4 regions of the Paenibacillus sp. plas6 genome follow, and region 1 is predicted to be linked to each of the others. Evidence: predicted binding sites of a transcription regulator. Region 1 holds the regulator's gene; each other region holds the start of a gene.

Region 1 (4,468 bases):
ATCGATAGCAAAAAAACCTTTAAGGAAAATTAACAGCAATAAAATTAGTTATTCTAATCTTGCAGTTATAATCCTTAAAGGTTTTAATTGATTTATACAATTATTTAATTTTCATGTTGCCTTATTCAGTTACGAATCGCTAATCGGCATACTGCCCTTAGGAATCGTATATTCATCAATTAAGGCTCCAGTGGTCATATTATAGAAAGCAATTTTCATATGCGAAGTATCGCGATCACGATATTTAACTTCCCATACAAATTGATTAAATGCATAACCCGCTTGCAAGCTGATGTTCGTCGCATTACTTTTGCTTTTTGTAACGATATTCTGCATATCCTCTTTCGTTATTGCCACGTTATAATTAAGCTCAGCAATGAAATTTGTATTATCCCACACTGAATATGTTAATGCACCGTTCTCAACCTTGTTAGCCAGCAATATCCAATAAGCAGATTCCCATACATATTTTTCTAAGCTCTCGATGCTTTCTAAATCATAGGCTGCTCTCTGCTCGATTATTTTTTTAATATCGCTTTCTTGCTGCCAAACCTCGCTCTGAATGGAACGGTAAAAAAGTGCAATCAATGTAATGATTGCGACAAGCAACAACAAGATTAAAATAGTCCAGCGTCGTTTGGTCATTAACGGCGGTCGTTTTTTTTCAATTGCTCTCATTTTATTTCAATAGGCGCTGATAAGCTGCCTCTGCCTCATAACGAATTTTTTCCTCATCAAGTGTAAGCAGCTGTCTGTTTTTCACAAGTTGTTTACCAGCTACCCAAACATGCTGAACATCTCGTCCATTTGCAGCATATACAAGATGCGAAACAAGATCGGTACGCGGGAAGAAATGAGGCTGATCAATATTAATCGCAATAAAGTCAGCAGCTTTTCCAGCCTCTAAAATACCGATATGATTATGCCATATCGCTTGCGCACCAAGCGATGTGCCAAGTTGCAATGCTGTGTATGCAGGCACCGCAGTTGGATCACCATATACTCCTTTATGCAATAATGCAACTGCACGAATTTCCTGGAACAAATCTAAATTGTTATTACTTGCCACGCTATCTGTACCTAAAGACAGCTTTACCCCTTTTGCTAATAAGTCAGGCACACGAGCAACACCGCTGGCTAGCTTAAGATTGCTAATCGGATTATGAGATATGGAAGCGCCGCGAGTTGCTAATAAATCAATTTCTTCATCAGTCAAATGCACAGCATGAGCCAGCAATGCAGGACGACTAAAAAAGCCAAGCGCATCTAAGTGTGCTACAGGACGTTTTCCGTACTGATCAACATTTTGCTGAACTTCTGCTTTTGTTTCTGACATATGCGTATGTAGCGGCAAATCAAGCTCATGTGCAGCGGCAATAATACGCTCAATATAGTCAGGCGGGCAAGTATATGGGCTATGCGGAGATAGCATTGTTCGAATTCGTCCATCCCCCGCTCCGTTCCATTGCTTTGCAAAGCTAATCGCATCTTCAAGCTTAGCTGTTTGCTCCTCAGGAGAACATAAACCGATAACACCGCGAGTTAAAAACGCACGAATACCAGCTTCCACTGCGGCTCCTGCTACTTGATCCATACGATCATACATATCAACAAACGTTGTTGTTCCGCTTAATAGCATTTCCGCAATCGCCAAGTTGCTGCCGGCTCTTGTGTCCGCATCAACATATTTAGCCTCCATTGGCCACATTTTTTCTTGAAGCCATACTTGCAGTTGCTGATCATCTGAATAACCGCGCAGCAACGACATCGCAGCATGTCCATGCGTATTTACAAGTCCAGGCATAAACAATAAGCCTTTGCCATCAACTACTTCTGCCCCTTCGCAAGCAGCAGGCTCTTGTTCACCAACATATGAAATAACTCCGTTTTCTACTAACATATGTCCATGAAACACCTGCGGCTTGTCAGTTGCCATTGTAATGAAGGCACCATTTTTTACCCATATTTTACTCATTATTTTCCTCCTCTTTATGATTTAAGTAGTAGGCAAGACTTAATAATTCCTTTGTAAAATCAGCGTGTTGTACCCGTACCTCCTCAGGAGCACGTAAAATAGTTGGAGCGAAATTAAGAATCCCTTCAATTCCCCCTTCAATTAACTGATTGGCAACTGTTTGTGCTTCCTGAGCAGGAACGGTAATAATTCCGATGCGGATATTCATTTTCTTAATCGTTTCTGAAAGCTCTGACATCGGTTGAACAATTAAATTATTTATTTTTGTCCCGATTTTACCTTCGTATGAGTCAAATACCGCAACGATTTGCATATTATCCTTGCTATACTTATTATAGTTGCATAAAGCATGCCCCAAATTTCCTGCACCGATAAGTGCTACATTAATCGTTTGATTAATCTTTAGAATTTGCCGAATTTTATCAATTAAATAATCAACTTCATAGCCAATGCCCTTGCGACCAAAATCACCAAAGTATGCTAAATCCTTGCGTATTTGCGCAGGATTAAAATCTAATAAATGTCCAAGCTCTTGTGAAGATACTGTCTTAACCTCACGAACCTTTAACTCATTTAATACTTGCAAATACAAGGGTAATCGCTTGACGACAGCATCAGATATTTTTTCTTGTTTCAATTGATGCCCCTCCCTTTCTTTTACAACCAATCTTTCCTAGTACTATGAAGGATCTATGAAGGATTAAGCCATTGATCCATTCGTTGTACCATCTGGTCTGCAAACATTGTCTCAATTTTCGGACCTGGCAATGAATATAGAAAATGTTTGCCATAATAAGCTTCGATTACGCGTGTATCATAAATGATAACAATTCCTTTATCGGTTGCTGTGCGTACTAAACGCCCAAAACCTTGCTTAAAGCGAATAACCGCCTGCGGAATAGAAAGCTTCATAAACGGATTTTTCTTTTCGCGTAAAAGTAACTCTGACTTCGCTTCAACTAGCGGATGATTAGGCGGCTGGAATGGTAAGCGAACGATCGCTAAGCATTGCAATGCTTCTCCTGGGATGTCAACACCTTCCCAAAAACTGCTTGTACCTAGCAAAACAGATTGCTGTTGCTGTAAAAATCTTCTCGTCAGCTTCGTCCGGTTATTACTATCAATTCCTTGACCTAAAACGGTAATATTTTGAGGTTCAAGCAATTCCTTTAACGGATCATACACCTGCTTAAGCATTCTATAGGAAGTGAACAAAATAAGCATTTTGCCACCAAGCCCAACAGCGCAATCAAATAATGAGCTTACTAATTTATCTAAATACGACTGAGGTACGTTAGAACCCTTCAATACTGGAAAATCTCTTGGAATAATAACTAACGCCTGCTCACGATAACGAAACGGGGAATCAAGAATTACTTCATTGACTCGGTCCTCTAGCTCAAAATTGAGACCTAGCTGTTCTTTCACATAAGTGAAATTTTTTTGGATAGATAACGTCGCAGAGGTCATAATAACGCTATCTTTAACATTAAACAGATATTTTTTTAGCAATGGCGATACGTCTATTGGCGATGCTAATAATTGAACAGAACGAAACTTATAGTTCTGAGTTCCTTCCACCCAGTATACATAATCGTCCATTTTAAACCCAATAAATTGACGCAACTCATCCTTAATACGATTTAGCTCACGCACAACCCCATTTAAATCCGTTAATAATCCAGACAGTACAAGATCTTCATCTAATCGCTCTTTAATATCTGCAGCTAGCTTTTCTAATGACTTCGTAAAGCGATTGAGTCCAACATATACTTCATTTTCAGTTTCGACGATATTGCTCCAACGGCTCGGCAGATTGTTTTGATCTAGGCGCAGCACAAAACCTCCAGCCTGCTCTGTAGCATCATTGCCAGAAGTTTCTGCTTCAGCTGTTAAAATTTCATATAAATATTCAAACAGCTTGTCCCAATGCTCTTTAATATCTTGTAGCGTAGGGAAGGAAGTGTCGATTGCTTCTTGCCATGCTGCCAGATGATCATCTCCCTCCTGAGCAATTTTAACTCGCAGAGAAGGAAGTAAGCCGCTTCTACTGTCTTTAAACAAAGTGGTCATTGCATGAATATACGAAAAATAATTAATTTGGTTACCAAGATGTTTGCTTGCAACTTCTTCTAAATGATGCGCCTCGTCTAAAATTAAATTGTTATAGCTAGGCAACAGCCTATGATCGGCTTGAATATCAGTAAATACCATCGAATGATTCGTAATGCATACATCAGCGATATTCGCTTCATGCTTCGCACGATGATAGTAGCAACGTTTAAACCAAGGACAAGCTCGATTCAAACATGAGTCTGCATCACTAGCTACGGTATCCCAAAAGTCTTGACCACGTAAACCTAAATTTAGCTCTTCTTGATCGCCTGTTTCCGTTTCAGTTAACCAAATTACCATCTGTGATGCTGTAATTGGATCATCTACAGGTGTTGCAAAATCAAGTAAATTGAGCTTATGTTCAAATTTGCGCATACA
Region 2 (4,468 bases), 1.9 Mb from region 1:
CCCGTTAAATAACCCCCCGATAATCGAAGCTAGCCCAGAATAAGTAATAATTCGATTCATAGGCGCTTGATAGCCTTGTTTATCTAATGAGGCAAGCCCGACAGCTAAATCATTACTTAACACAAGCACGCTAATTGGCAAGGCAAGTGTAATAAATCCCTGCCAGCTAAATTCCGGCAGTGTAAGCTGAGGCAGTTGAAAGCTAAGATGCTTTACATCAGGAAATGAATATGTGATTAATAAGCCAATAATTCCTAACAAAATGACACCGACAATAGAAGGCAAAGCTTTGAATAGCTTAGGTATGATGAAAAAGCCGCATAACGATAAAATTCCGACAAGCGGATTACTTTTAAATGCTGGAACGAGCTCTATAATGTAATGTGCGATAATGCCGGCCAGCATTGCATCAATAACAGGTCTAGGGATATGTTTAAATACAAATTGAAATAAGCCGCTTATGCCTAATACAGCAACAATTACCCCAGCCATAATAAAGCTGCCGATAATTTGTGGTAACGTCATATGAACGGAAACCGTACTTAAAAAGGCAATCGCTGTAACGGAGTGTGCCCCCGCAATAGGCAACTTATACTTCCATGCTAGCAACAGATTAAATAGCCCTGCTAAGGTGTAACCAGTAAACATCCAAGATAATAAACCATGACTGTTAATCCCTAACTGATTTGCACTATGCACAACGAGAATCGCACCGCCAGTACAAGCTAGTAAAGCAGACATTAAGCCTGTTGACCATAATTTAGCATTCATGTTGTAAGACTCCTAAAGCAAGCAGCCATTCTGTCCAATGACAAAATGGCTGCAAGATAAAAATTTATTCTAAAGTTTAGTATGAAGTACAGTACGCATAGACTTGATGTGGGAAAGGTAACGAATGTTACTTGCTTCTTTCATCAAAGTAGCAGGCAATCCTGTAAGCGCTGTGTTACTTGCACCTACAGTTGCTACTGCGTCTTTACGACCAAGTGATGCTAGTGTACCAGAGTTAACTGGTTGGAATTTTTCCATTGGTTTGTTGTTGAAGAATGCATATAGGTTGTAGCCAGCTAGCTCACCCATTTGCCAAGCGTTTTGTGCAGTTGGTGCGTAAGGACGACCGCCTTCTTCTGGGAATGCAAGAGCAGCATCACCAACAACAAATACATCATTGTGAGATTTAGATTGCAAATATTCGTTAACTGCAGCTTTACCGCGATCGCATTCAAGACCGGATTCAGCAACAATTGGAAGTGCAGCTACGCCGCCAGTCCATACAAGAGTGTTAGCTTCAATTGTTTCGCCTGTTTTAAGCTCAATTTTGTTGCCAACAACACCAGTAACAGGAACTCCAGTAATAAATTCAACACCGCGTTTGGATAGACTTTCTGTAGCGCGTTGAATAAGTGGGTCAGGAAGAACTGGTAGAATTTTAGGACCAGCTTCAACTAGCTTAATTTTAAGCTCGGAGAAAGGCACTCCATATTTTTTAGCGATTTGAGGGAAGTTGTCGATAATTTCGCCAACAAGCTCAACACCTGTTAAGCCGCCTCCGCCGATAACGATTGTAGCATCAGCTGCATTTTTAGTTTTTGCATAAGATTTGATGCGTTCTTCGATATGGTTGTAAATTCTTTTAGCATCGTCAACAGATTTTAGAACCATGCTGTTTTCCTCTAGGCCTGGAATTCCGAAGAAACCAGTTTGACTTCCTAGTGCAACAACAAGTGCATCATAAGAAAGTGTATATCCATCAGAAAGCTTAACTTCTTTTTTATCTACAGAGAAAGAAGTAACTTTTCCGATACGAACAGTTACATCAAAGTTTTTAAATAATGTTTTTAAAGGAATTGCAACCGCTTCTTCATTAATTGTACCACCAGCTAAGCGGTGTAGTTCAGTAATGATTTGATGTGTAGGGTATTGGTTAACGACAGTAATTTTTGCTTCGTTTTTGTCCAGATATTTGCGAACAGTTTGCGCAGCAAGTACGCCGCCATAACCTGCACCCAAAATGACAATATGTTTAGACATAGTTAGTCCTCCGTCCATACGTTAAATTACGTGAAATGATTTCGATAATTATTTTTTCGAACGCTCGTTCGCAACTTCAAGATATGCATTAATAAAGCGGAAAAGTTTTTGTGCTTGAGGATCTTTTAGCATTTTCATTAGGCCAAAGACACCGATAACTTCATCTCTTTGCTCAGCACGGTCTTTTGCTTCAACTGCATTAAGTGCGATTTGTCTTGCTCCTTCAATAACTGGTCCAACGATTTCGCTAGTTGCATGTACGATATCGTTTTTGAACACTTCGTCAGTAGCAAGCTGTTTTGTAAACGAGTAAGCTTTAGTTAACGTACTTACCATTTCAGTAAGCTGTGGAAGCTGATCCACTAACGTGTTTAGCGATGCTTGCACTTGTGGGTTAGCCAGCTTTTCCAACAATTGTTGATCTGCAGTCACAGCAGATTGCGTTTGTGTGTTTGTTTCTGACATATCCAGGTCTCCTTTAAATAAACTACTTTAGCCGATTTTCATCGTCCATGCCAAGGCTGCGCACATAACAAGACCTCACCGTACTCAATTTCAGTAGGTGTATTGTGATAAATTTCACCTGTTAGATTAGATGGAGGTCAAGTTCGATTGACATCTTGGCGTAAGCCGTTATTTTCATTATAGCGTAAGTTGACAAAAACGTCTCTATGTGTGAAGCAAATTTCTCGAAAATGTGACAAATAAAAAAAGAAATTTTCAAAAAATCATCATAATTTGCTCGTTGCATATATGCTTTACTTATAGCTTATGCATTTTTGCTCAAATTTATTTATCTTTACACATGTACAATTGCCCACGAATTATCAGGAAGGCTGAAATAAGTGGCAAAAATCACTTTCAGACGATCGAAAGCAGGTTATGATTAATTTGTGGAAATCTCACAAGTAAGATCTGTTGACCTATTTACTATTAGCTAACTGATCATGCATTATTGCATAATAAGCAAGTTCTTACTTGTATTCCATGGTAGTGTCAAAAGTTCTATGAAAACTCAATAGGTGTTCGGGTCGTCTCCCATTTGTTGGGTGGAAAGGCCACGCAATCGCTCTTGACAAACACGCCAATGGTTTGACTCTACTTTAACAAGGGCGACGGGGACAAAAAGAAGGCATGCTAAATAGCCCTTGGTTTTTCCATTTTAAACCATTGGCTAGTTCGGTTTGTCAAGAGTTCGCTCCGCCGATTGCTCGTTTTTACTTCGGGCTCTGCTAAACCAAAAAGTTAGGCTGGTTGTTGTTCGTTAATCCATTGTTGTGCTAAAGCGATCAGTTTAGTCCATCTCGCAGGCATATTCGGGAGCTGCAGTAACTCTGGATTAAGCACTGGCACCTTACCTTCTAATGCAGAATGAGGCCTTAAAAAGTTAAAGTAAGCTACAAACAGGGTCACAAAAGAAACAGATCCTTGTTCGGATCCAAACCCGTGTGTTGAACGATAATTGCCTTTAAATGTGCGATTTAGTCTTTCGATAACTTGTTTGAGATGCCTATACTCCGTTGACACAGGATCTTCATTGGTAAGTCCAATAACCTGCTTGATGTCGAACTGAATATCGTGTTGAGCGAAAAAGTGCTGAGCTAAGAGATAAATCGGATTGCCATCCACCACAAATGTAAGATCTTTAGGAATCTCTTTCAGTTTCATTAAGACATCATCAATGGCACGGATTGCTGACACTGTATCCCGATTTGGCGATACTGGGTAAGACAAAATAATCTTTTTTACCGCATCAAAGAAGAAAAACAAGTAATGCCAACGCCCATTCACCTTGATGTAGGTTTCGTCTCCACAGAACTGGTCAGAAAGTTCGTAGGGATAATAATCTACGTAAGGCTTAAGTATTAGGGCAACTGCATTCTCATAATTTAAAATACTTTGATGCGATATGCTTACCCCATGTACATCTTTCATGAGTGCAGCTGTTTTACGGGCCGAAAGTCCATAGTTGACATGATAGGTTAAAATGAGCCCCAAAGTATGTGGCGACGCATACAGCCTGGATAAATCAACCTTGGGCTTTTTGGGGGAAGACTTAGACAATGGCTGAAAATCGATGTGAAACTGCCGGAAAATGTATCTTAACTTAAAGGATTGAGGATCTTTTTTAAACTGTCTCTTCTCTTTCGAAGACATACCATTTAGTTTCTTTTGGTAATAGGGACAATCATTATTTTTACACTTGAACACGTTAAAGTCTTTTCGCTCTTTGATTTTTTCAAGAGTCTTAGAACAATGAGGACACTTTAAAATGGCCTCTTTCAAATAGCGGCTCTTATCATTAAACAGACAGGAACATACCTTACATTGATACTGTCCTTTGCCCCCATTATTGGCATAAAGATAATCCGATGGAGCACCACACTTCGGACAGTTCATAGATTTAGGTACAGTCGTCTTTGCATTCAAACGCCTT
Region 3 (4,468 bases), 600 kb from region 1:
GCTACCAAAGAGCTGTCATTACTACTAATAAGCGGCCAAGCAGCGGCATGGCTTAGCTTCTCAGTCATCATAATTGCTTCATCAATCGGACGCACATAACTATTATCTCTGCGAAATTGAATGAAGCTGCCTGTTCTTAGCACTTCCCCAGTCAAACCAAGCTGCGCATGCTGTCGGATTTTTTCTGTTCGCTTGCTTATACTGCCAATGACCGTATCCCAACGAACTTTTTTAGTATCCCGCTCAACTAAACCAATTGCGGTTAAGTCGCTGTTCGTCACAACAGACAACTGAGTTAGCTTTTGCTCAATCATCATTCGCATGTTGGTAATCATAAATGATGTGCTCCTTTCTTAATTGATTCATACTATAGTTAATTTTTATCCTGAATGACTTATTCTGAATATCTTCCATTATAATGCGAGATTGTCCTCCTGTATGTCAGGGAAACCCCTTAAAAAGATGTAGGAGTTCTCCCGATATTCAAACAATCGTCGGCAATGTATAGTATAGATATGGAAACCTTTCTTGAGGAGATGACGCACTTCATGAGTATTTATTTTGATTCTAATGCTGCAAAAGTTAAGCGACCAGAAAACAAGCAACGCCCCGGCTCACTTAGTACTGCTTTCACCGATGAACAGCTTGATCTGTTAGCATCTGTCATGCACATAAAAAAATACTCTGCAGGTACTCATTTGTTCTGGGAAGGTGATGAGGCCACAGCGGTGTATTGGATTCTAAAAGGACGTGTCAAAATACGCAAATCAACTTCGGATGGCAAAGACTTATTACTATCTATCCTGCAAGCTGATGATATGATTGCCGATATTGATGCTTGGGATACAACTCATCGTTACTCCGCTGAAACGATTGACGATGTCGAAGTAGGGGTTATCCCGCGTCTTCAGCTGGAAATGCTCATGTGCAAATATGGTGATTTTGCTTACCGTTATGCAATGTGGATGGGGCTTATTCAACGTAAAACGGAATCTAAACTTCGCGATCTTCTGATGGGCGGTAAAAACGGAGCTTTAGCGTCTACGTTAATTCGTCTTTGTAACAGCTTTGGTGAATATGATGGAAATGGCATTAAGATTAATATAAAATTAACGAACAATGAGCTAGCAGAACTGGTTGGAACAACTCGTGAAGGAGTCAACCGTTTACTAGCTGCTATGAAAAAAGAAGGTATTCTTTGCAACGAAGCAAATGGCATCATTAAAGTAATCGACTTACCAGCATTAAAGGATATGGCAGGATGCCCGCTATGCCCTACTTGTCCAAAAGAAATCTGTCGCTTATAGCTAAAAACACCTGTAGTTTCGTCACTTGTGAAAAGTGCACGGCAACAACAGGTGTTTTGTTTTTGTTTAATTAATAGCGGACGATTGAGAATGAACTGTCGCAATAGTAAGCATTTGACTAATCCATTTATTTGTAAAAAACTTTGTGATTTTTAGCACATCATTATTTCGCGATTATAACTACAATAAAGCTATACAATAAAGCGCTATTATAAATGACTATTGAGATATAGTTGTAAGGGAAAGTCAAACCTTGTTTGGCTAAGCTGCTTTTCATCAAAATGAAAAGTTTCTTACTTTACATTCTTTCGATGGAAAGTTAAGGGGGAGGATTATGATGGCACTTAAGGAATCAAGACTCCAACAATTTAATAAAGATACACCTTTTGTTAACGAAGTTTTGCAACATGCTAAACAAGCATCTGAACAATATGCAAATCTGAATCAGCAACATATTGATAACATCGTGCAGAGCATGACGCTTGCAGGGATTCAACGCCATATGGAGCTTGCTAAGCTTGAATTGGAAGAAACAAAAAGAGGTGTATTTGAAGATAAGATCGTTCTTAATATGCATGCAACAGAGAGCATCTATCACGGAATTAAGTATATGAAAACTGTTGGCGAAATCGAAAATAACGAATATGAGGGCTACAAGTTAATTGCCGAGCCAATCGGCACAATTCTTTCGATTATTACGGAAACAGCACCAGTATCAAGTATTTTGTTTCAAGCACTGATTGCTGTAAAAACAAGAAACCCGATTATATTTGTTTTTCGAAAAGAAGCGCTGAAAAGCAGTGTTGAAGCAGTACAGACTGTACGGGATGCAGCCATTTTAGCAGATGCTCCGAATTATGCATTGCAATGGCTTGATCATCATACCTACTCTGAAATTTTGGCATGTATGTCGCATCCTGATATTGCCTTAGTCATTTCGAATGGTGATGAAGCTGTTGCCCATACTGCGAAGCAACTAGGTAAAGCAACGATAAGTGTAGCTTATGGCAACACTCCTTGCTACATTGATGCATCGGCTGATTTAAAACAGGCCATCACAGATATTATATTGTCTAAAAATTTCGATAATGGAATGATGTTTACTGCCGAACAAGCACTTATTATTCACGATAAGCTTTATGATCAAGCGGTTCGCATGTTAGATGTGCTAGGCTGTTACGTATTAGATGAAGCTGAATGTAAACATGTAGCAATTCAGTTATTCAACGAACAAGGTGCTTTACGAACAAGCTATATCGGAAAATCTGCTAGCGAGCTGGCAGCAGCTGCTGGAATAGAAATTGCTGCAGATTCGAAGCTAATCATAGCACCGCAAAGTGAGATTAGTGAGAAAAATCCGTTATCGCGAATTAAACCAGCTCCGATACTGGCACTTTACCGTGCTGACGATGCTGAACATGCAATTCATCTTGCCGAACAGTTGTTGCAACTCGGCTCAGTTAAACATACTGCAGTGATTCATAGCCATGACGAGGATGTTATCGAGCGTTTTTCTCAGCAATTGCAAGCTAATCGCCTAACCATCAACGCTCCTTCGATTGAATCAGTGTTAAGCTTCCGCGATAAGGAACATCTCCCATTCGCTGCCTTAGGCTATCAATCGTCGCTAGCACCACAACATCTGAACAGCGAGCTGCTTCATATTAAAAAAGTGGCAAATCGCAACGTTGAAATGCAGTGGTTTAAAATACCGCCGAAGCTGTATTTCTCAGCTGGAGCAACACAGTATTTAAGCAAAATGCCTGATATTAACCGTGTGATGATTGTGACCGATCATAATATGGAAAGGCTTGGTTACGTTGAAAAAGTGCAATATTACTTGCATCAGCGTACAAAACCAGTACAAATTGATATATTTGCTCAAGTGAAAGAAGAACCAACGATAGACTTAGTTATGCAAGGCAGCAATCGAATGCATGCCTTCCAGCCAGATTGTATCGTGGCACTTGGCGGCGGTTCAGTTATCGATGCAGCTAAAGCGATGTGGTTATTTTATGAAAGCCCAGAAACCAACTTCGATACGATTAAAATGAAATTTTTGAATATTCGCAATCGTGTCTACAAATATCCGCATCTCGGTAAACGTGCAAAGCTAGTAGCGATTCCGACAACATCAGGAACTGGCTCAGAAGTAACGTCTTTTGCAACCATTACAGATACAAGTAAAGGTCAGTCCAAATATCCACTTGCCGATTATGAGCTGACACCAGATGTAGCAATAATTGATGCTGAATACACAGCAACCTTGGAGCCATCAATTATTGCCGATACAGGAATGGATGTTTTGACTCATGCAATCGAAGCTTACGTTTCCATTATGGCAAATGATTTTAGCGATGGACTTGCAATTAAAGCAATTCAGCTTGTCTTAGAAAATTTGGAGAAATCTTATGCAGTAGCAGATCCAATTGCTCGTGAAAAAATGCATAACGCTTCGACGATCGCAGGCATGGCATTTTCCAATGCATTCTTAGGTATTTGCCATAGTCTCTCTCACAAATTCAGTGCAGAGTTTGGCTTGCCGCACGGTCGAGCAAATGCGATCTTGCTGCCACATATTATTCGCTATAATTCATCGCGACCGACGAAGTTTCAAAGCTTCGCTAATTATAAACATTTCCAAGCGGATGTACGCTACGCAGAAATTGCTAGACTTGCAGGCTTACCTGCTTACACCTCCACTGAAGGAGTTAACAGCTTAATCTCTTGCGTACGCGGACTTAATCGCTCGCTTGGAATTCCCGAAAGCTTTCAAGAAGCTGGTATTTCTGCTACCTGCTTTGAGTCAAAGGTTAATTATTTAGCAGAACGAGCATTTGAAGATCAATATACCAATTACAACCCGAGGTTACCTCTTGTCTCCGAGCTCGCCGAGTTATATCGACAAGCATTTTATGGAGATTTCAAATAAATAAAGAGGATTTTATTCGCTACAATTCTATTTATTTTATTAAGTGAATCGAGGAGGAGTCACCATGAGTACAGTACAAACCGTTCACACCAACGGAGCACATCGTATGTTTAAGCAAGGAGATTGGAATTCTACAATTGATGTAAGAGATTTTATTATCCGTAACGTAACTCCTTATTATGGCGATGAGTCTTTTCTAGCTGCTGCAACTGAGGCGACGAATAAACTA
Region 4 (4,468 bases), 600 kb from region 1:
AATCATATCAGCAATTTTTGAACGCGGAACTGTCGCATCTTCGAGTATCGTTGTCGGTCTTAATCTTGCTAAAGCAGTAAAGGCACTGCGGCGCGCTGTTAGCAGTTTTTCCGCTTCTTCTGCAGTTTGTGCCATTTCAACACGATCTGCCTTTTGCAACTTACAGATTTCATAGATGCTATCAATATCACGTTCTACTACTTCAGGCTCACCGTCCTGCTCAATGATTAGAATAGCTGCCATATCACGCGGCAAACCGATTTTAGCAAAATCATCTACTACTTTAATTGTTGCATTATCTAAGATTTCAAGCGTTGCAGGTATAATTTGCTTTTTAATAATGTCGGAAACTGTACGAGCTGCTCCATAAATATCTTTATACATTGCAACCATTGTTTTCTTCGTTTTTGGTTTAGGAATAAGTTTTAAGATTGCTTCAGTAATAACTGCTAACGTTCCTTCTGAACCAACTAGCAGCTTCGTTAAATCATAACCTGCGACATCTTTAGTAAGCTTGCCGCCTGTACGAATGATTTCTCCGTTTGGCAATACCGCTGTTAAACCAAGCACATAATCCTTCGTAGTTCCATATTTTAAGCCACGTAGCCCCCCAGAGCATTCAGCAATGTTTCCGCCGATCGTTGATATTTTCATACTGCTTGGATCAGGCGGATAAAACAAACCAAGCTCCTCAACATGAGTAATAAACTGTCCTGTAATAACACCTGGCTGCACAGTCGCAGTTAAATTATCCATGTCTACCTCTAAAATACGATTCATGCGATGCATCACCATTACAATACCGCCATTTACTGGTGTCGTACCGCCGCATAAATTAGAACCCGATCCTCGAGTTATAATTGGAATTTGATTTTGATTTGCAATAGCCATAATCTTGCTTACTTGCTCAGTTGTTTCAGGATAAATTACCCCATCAGGCAATGCCTGCAGCATCGGTGTACCGTCATAGGAGTGAGCGATTAACGCTTCTTGATCCACGCGAAAATATTGGTCACCTACAATTGATTTTAATTGCTTAATGATCAGTTCGTTAAGCATATGTTGTCCTCCAATTCAAGAAAATAGAACAGGTCATCTGATGACTTTCCATTGCTTCTAGTTTAAATTTCTTGTACAGTATAGTCAAGATGATTTTATCGGGGGAGATTTTGTGCAAACGATAAAAGTAGAAACGGAAAAAGGACATGAGATTGTTAAACGCATTATTTTAGGACAAATAAAAAATGGTGAGCTAAAACCAGGAGAGCGATTACCTTCTGTCGTTGAACTTAGTAGCCAATTAGGAGTTGGCCGCTCAACATTACGTGAAGCGCTTAGTGCCTTAAAAGCAATGGGCTGGATTGAAGTAAAGCATGGCGGTGGAACATTTGTAAGCAAAATTTTACCGAGTGCACAAGAAAGTGCGCCTGATCCTTTTCAACAATCAGATAACATTCGTGAGCTGCTTGAAGTGAGAATTTGGTTGGAAAGCGGTTCATCTGCTGCTGCAGCTGAACGACGCACCGATCAGGATCTGCAAAAAATTCAAAGCATCCTGCACAAAATGGAAGAGGCTATTTTAAATAATGATCGGAAGCTGAGTGAGCTTGCAGATGTAGAATTTCATTTAGCTATAGCTGAAGCTTCTCATAATGAACTGCTTTATAACCTAATGAGTTCATTAAGCAGCAAAATGAGTGAAACGATTGGAGCAACGCGCGAGCTGCGCTTTTTTGGCGATGCCTCTTCAACAAGTCTGCTGCATAAAGAACATCAAAGTATATATGAAGCTATTAAGCAAGGCAACCGTTCACTAGCCAATGAACTCATGCTGACTCATTTGCTTAAAGTTCAGCAAACATTAAATTCTAGCTTGCAAAGTTAAGCTCTTTTTCTCTTTAAAAACGTTATGACAGAAATAGTACATTAATTAAAAATAAGCTATTGCTCATCAGCACCGTTAGTTCTGCAAACTAACTATCGTTGATGACAATAGCTTATTTTTAATTTATCCTTATTCAATTGATTAATTTACAGTTATCAACTTCTAGCTCTGTCCTGCAGTTGCCTATGCTTAGTCTGCTGTTAACACTTATGCTTTTAGCTCAACGTCCCGCTTCGCAGCAGTTTTTCTAAACTTAGCAAACAACTTATCACCGACATTGGCTTTAAGCCAAGGATTTACAAAATAGTCTCCGCCAAATTTACCAGCATTGCCTGCCGCTAACATAACGAGGAATCCTAAAAGAATCATATAAGGATTCGTGCTGACAGTACCTGCGAACATAAACATAAAGTTCATTAGTAAGCCAAAAAATGCTGCTGGTAAAGTTAATATTCCTGTAATTAGTCCTATGCCGACTAATAACTCACCCCATGGAATAATAAAGTTAATAACATCAACCATTGGCAAGGCAACATGTTCTATAAAAGCATTGTAGGTAGGGTATAACACCTCTTCTCCCTTAGCCACTGGATTGTTAATCACATTGGTTAAATATCCTGTCGCATCGAAAGTTCCAGTTGTTACTTTCCCCCATGCACTTGTTATCCATTTATAACCAAGAATAATTCGTATGATAGCTACTATAATGGCTGCGTACTTATTTTCTCGCCAAAACTTTAACATATCAATCACTCCTTGTTATTTATGACTTTAGTATATATTGTCTAATTAATAAAGTATGTGATAAAAATCACAAATATTTGTAATTTTACCATCACAATTTCAAAACAAAAAAACTTTCGCTATCTGTTTAGATAAAGCGAAAGTTTCGTGATTGCCTGGAAACTATATCATTTAAAAACGATTATTTTGGGATAGTTAGCCGAACAGTTGTGCCTTGTCCAGGAGCGGACGTAATCATTAACTTGCCTCCTATACCGTTTGCACGCTCTTCCATACTAAATAAGCCGACACCTCTTTGAGCTAGTTTGCTGCTGTCGAAGCCTACTCCATGATCGGTAATTGCAATAACAACCTCTCCTGCTTCCTCCTGAACAGAAATAATTGCTTCATCAACGTCAGCATACTTCGCAATATTCGTTAATGCTTCTTGAATTACACGATAAATGACCGTTTCCTTCTCCGAGCTAAGTCGTTGCTTTAGCTTGCCTTCCGTCTTAACTTCAATGCCGAAATGCTCTGTATATTTTTCAATATAAGTGCGAATCGCAGGCTCTACTCCTAAATCATCAAGCACCGATGGTCGAATTTGCCATGCCATGCTGCGAACATCCTGCATCATACCGCTTACTTGCTCTCGCAGTTGCTGCAATTGCTCTAGATCAGGATGATTCCCTATCACATGATCAATTTGAATCATCAATGAGAACAGACTTTGTCCAATTCCATCATGCAACTCACGAGAAATACGCTTCCGTTCCTCCTCTTGCACCTCCATGACTTTAACCATCATTTCTTTCAAGTCTTTTTCAGCTTGCTTAAGCTTCGTAACCTCATTACGAATAGCTAAATATTGGTAAGGTTTATCATTGTCATCGAGAAAAGGCACAATTGTCGTATAAACCCAATAATAAGTGCCGTCCTTTGCGCGATTTTTAATTTCACCTGTCCATATTTTTCCTGATGAAATCGTAGCCCATAAATCACGGAAATAAGATTTCGGATGGTATCCTGAATTAATAATACGATGATCTTGACCTAAAAGCTCTTCCCTACTGTATTTTGATATTTCTACAAACTTATCATTCACATAAATTATTTTGCCTCTAACGTCGGTAATCGCTACAATTGAGCTGACATTTAACGCATATTGCACATCAACAAGCTGAGTTAACCGTTGCTTTGTTAAATTATAGAGTTCCTTATCCTCCATTTGCATTTCCAAATTGATAAGCAATCTATCTATTTCATCGTATTGATTTCGCTCTGATCGATTATTATTCTTCATCAAATTGCAACAGCCCCTTTTGCAATGCATATTTAATAAGCTCAGGACGTGTTTTCAATCCTAGCTTCTCCATTAAGTTGCTTTTATGTGTTTCAACCGTCTTTACACTAATAAATAACTGCTGGGCTATTTCTTTATTTGAGTATCCTTTTGCAAGCCAGCTAAGCACTTCTCTTTCACGATCTGAAAGCTGTTGATAAGTAGAATCCTCGACAGGAGCATGCTTATTACTATGGATAAATTGACTCATTAGCTTTTTTGTTGCAGAAGGATATAGGTAAGCATCTCCTGCAGCAACAGTTATAATTGCAGAGACTAGCTCTTCATGCGGTGCATTTTTCAGGATATACCCTGATGCCCCTGCCTTAATTGCCTGAAATAAATATTGATCATCATCATGCATAGTCAAAATAAGGATATTAACCTCTGGCATAAGCTTTTTAAGTTCTGCTGAGGCAGTCATGCCATCTTTACCATGAGGCATACTTAAATCCATTAATACAACGTCTGGCTTTAATTGCTGTACACGTGCGATCGCTTCATCTCCCTCTGAA

The links. The regulator Rex, encoded in region 1, represses fermentation and respiration genes when NADH is low (regulators of the CRP and FNR family bind a similar motif). The targets are predictions, from matches to a motif close to TTGTGAAATATTTCACAA.
Region 2: a site for Rex is predicted at 2,599-2,616, ahead of AC2TDL_RS12150 (helical membrane plugin domain-containing protein). Genes of this name have one in related genera too.
Region 3: a site for Rex is predicted at 1,451-1,468, ahead of adhE (bifunctional acetaldehyde-CoA/alcohol dehydrogenase). Genes of this name have one in related genera too.
Region 4: a site for Rex is predicted at 2,685-2,702, ahead of AC2TDL_RS03065 (DoxX family membrane protein). Genes of this name have one in related genera too.

The regions. Positions count from the first base shown of each region.
Region 1 covers NZ_CM170151.1:62,613-67,080, forward strand. Annotated here, with positions in the region: gene AC2TDL_RS00235 (hypothetical protein) at 130-678, opposite strand; gene AC2TDL_RS00240 (amidohydrolase) at 680-1,975, opposite strand; gene AC2TDL_RS00245 (redox-sensing transcriptional repressor Rex) at 1,968-2,612, opposite strand; gene dinG (ATP-dependent DNA helicase DinG) at 2,666-4,468, opposite strand, start outside.
Region 2 covers NZ_CM170151.1:2,701,021-2,705,488, forward strand. Annotated here, with positions in the region: gene AC2TDL_RS12140 (benzoate/H(+) symporter BenE family transporter) at 1-771, opposite strand, end outside; gene AC2TDL_RS12145 (NAD(P)/FAD-dependent oxidoreductase) at 841-2,031, opposite strand; gene AC2TDL_RS12150 (helical membrane plugin domain-containing protein) at 2,080-2,496, opposite strand; gene AC2TDL_RS12155 (IS6 family transposase) at 3,277-4,468, opposite strand, start outside.
Region 3 covers NZ_CM170151.1:663,390-667,857, forward strand. Annotated here, with positions in the region: gene AC2TDL_RS03080 (peptidoglycan recognition protein family protein) at 1-335, opposite strand, end outside; gene AC2TDL_RS03085 (Crp/Fnr family transcriptional regulator) at 549-1,307, shown strand; gene adhE (bifunctional acetaldehyde-CoA/alcohol dehydrogenase) at 1,642-4,239, shown strand; gene pflB (formate C-acetyltransferase) at 4,304-4,468, shown strand, end outside.
Region 4 covers NZ_CM170151.1:658,598-663,065, forward strand. Annotated here, with positions in the region: gene AC2TDL_RS03055 (FAD-binding oxidoreductase) at 1-1,059, opposite strand, end outside; gene AC2TDL_RS03060 (FadR/GntR family transcriptional regulator) at 1,172-1,885, shown strand; gene AC2TDL_RS03065 (DoxX family membrane protein) at 2,093-2,629, opposite strand; gene AC2TDL_RS03070 (PAS domain-containing sensor histidine kinase) at 2,811-3,914, opposite strand; gene AC2TDL_RS03075 (response regulator transcription factor) at 3,904-4,468, opposite strand, start outside.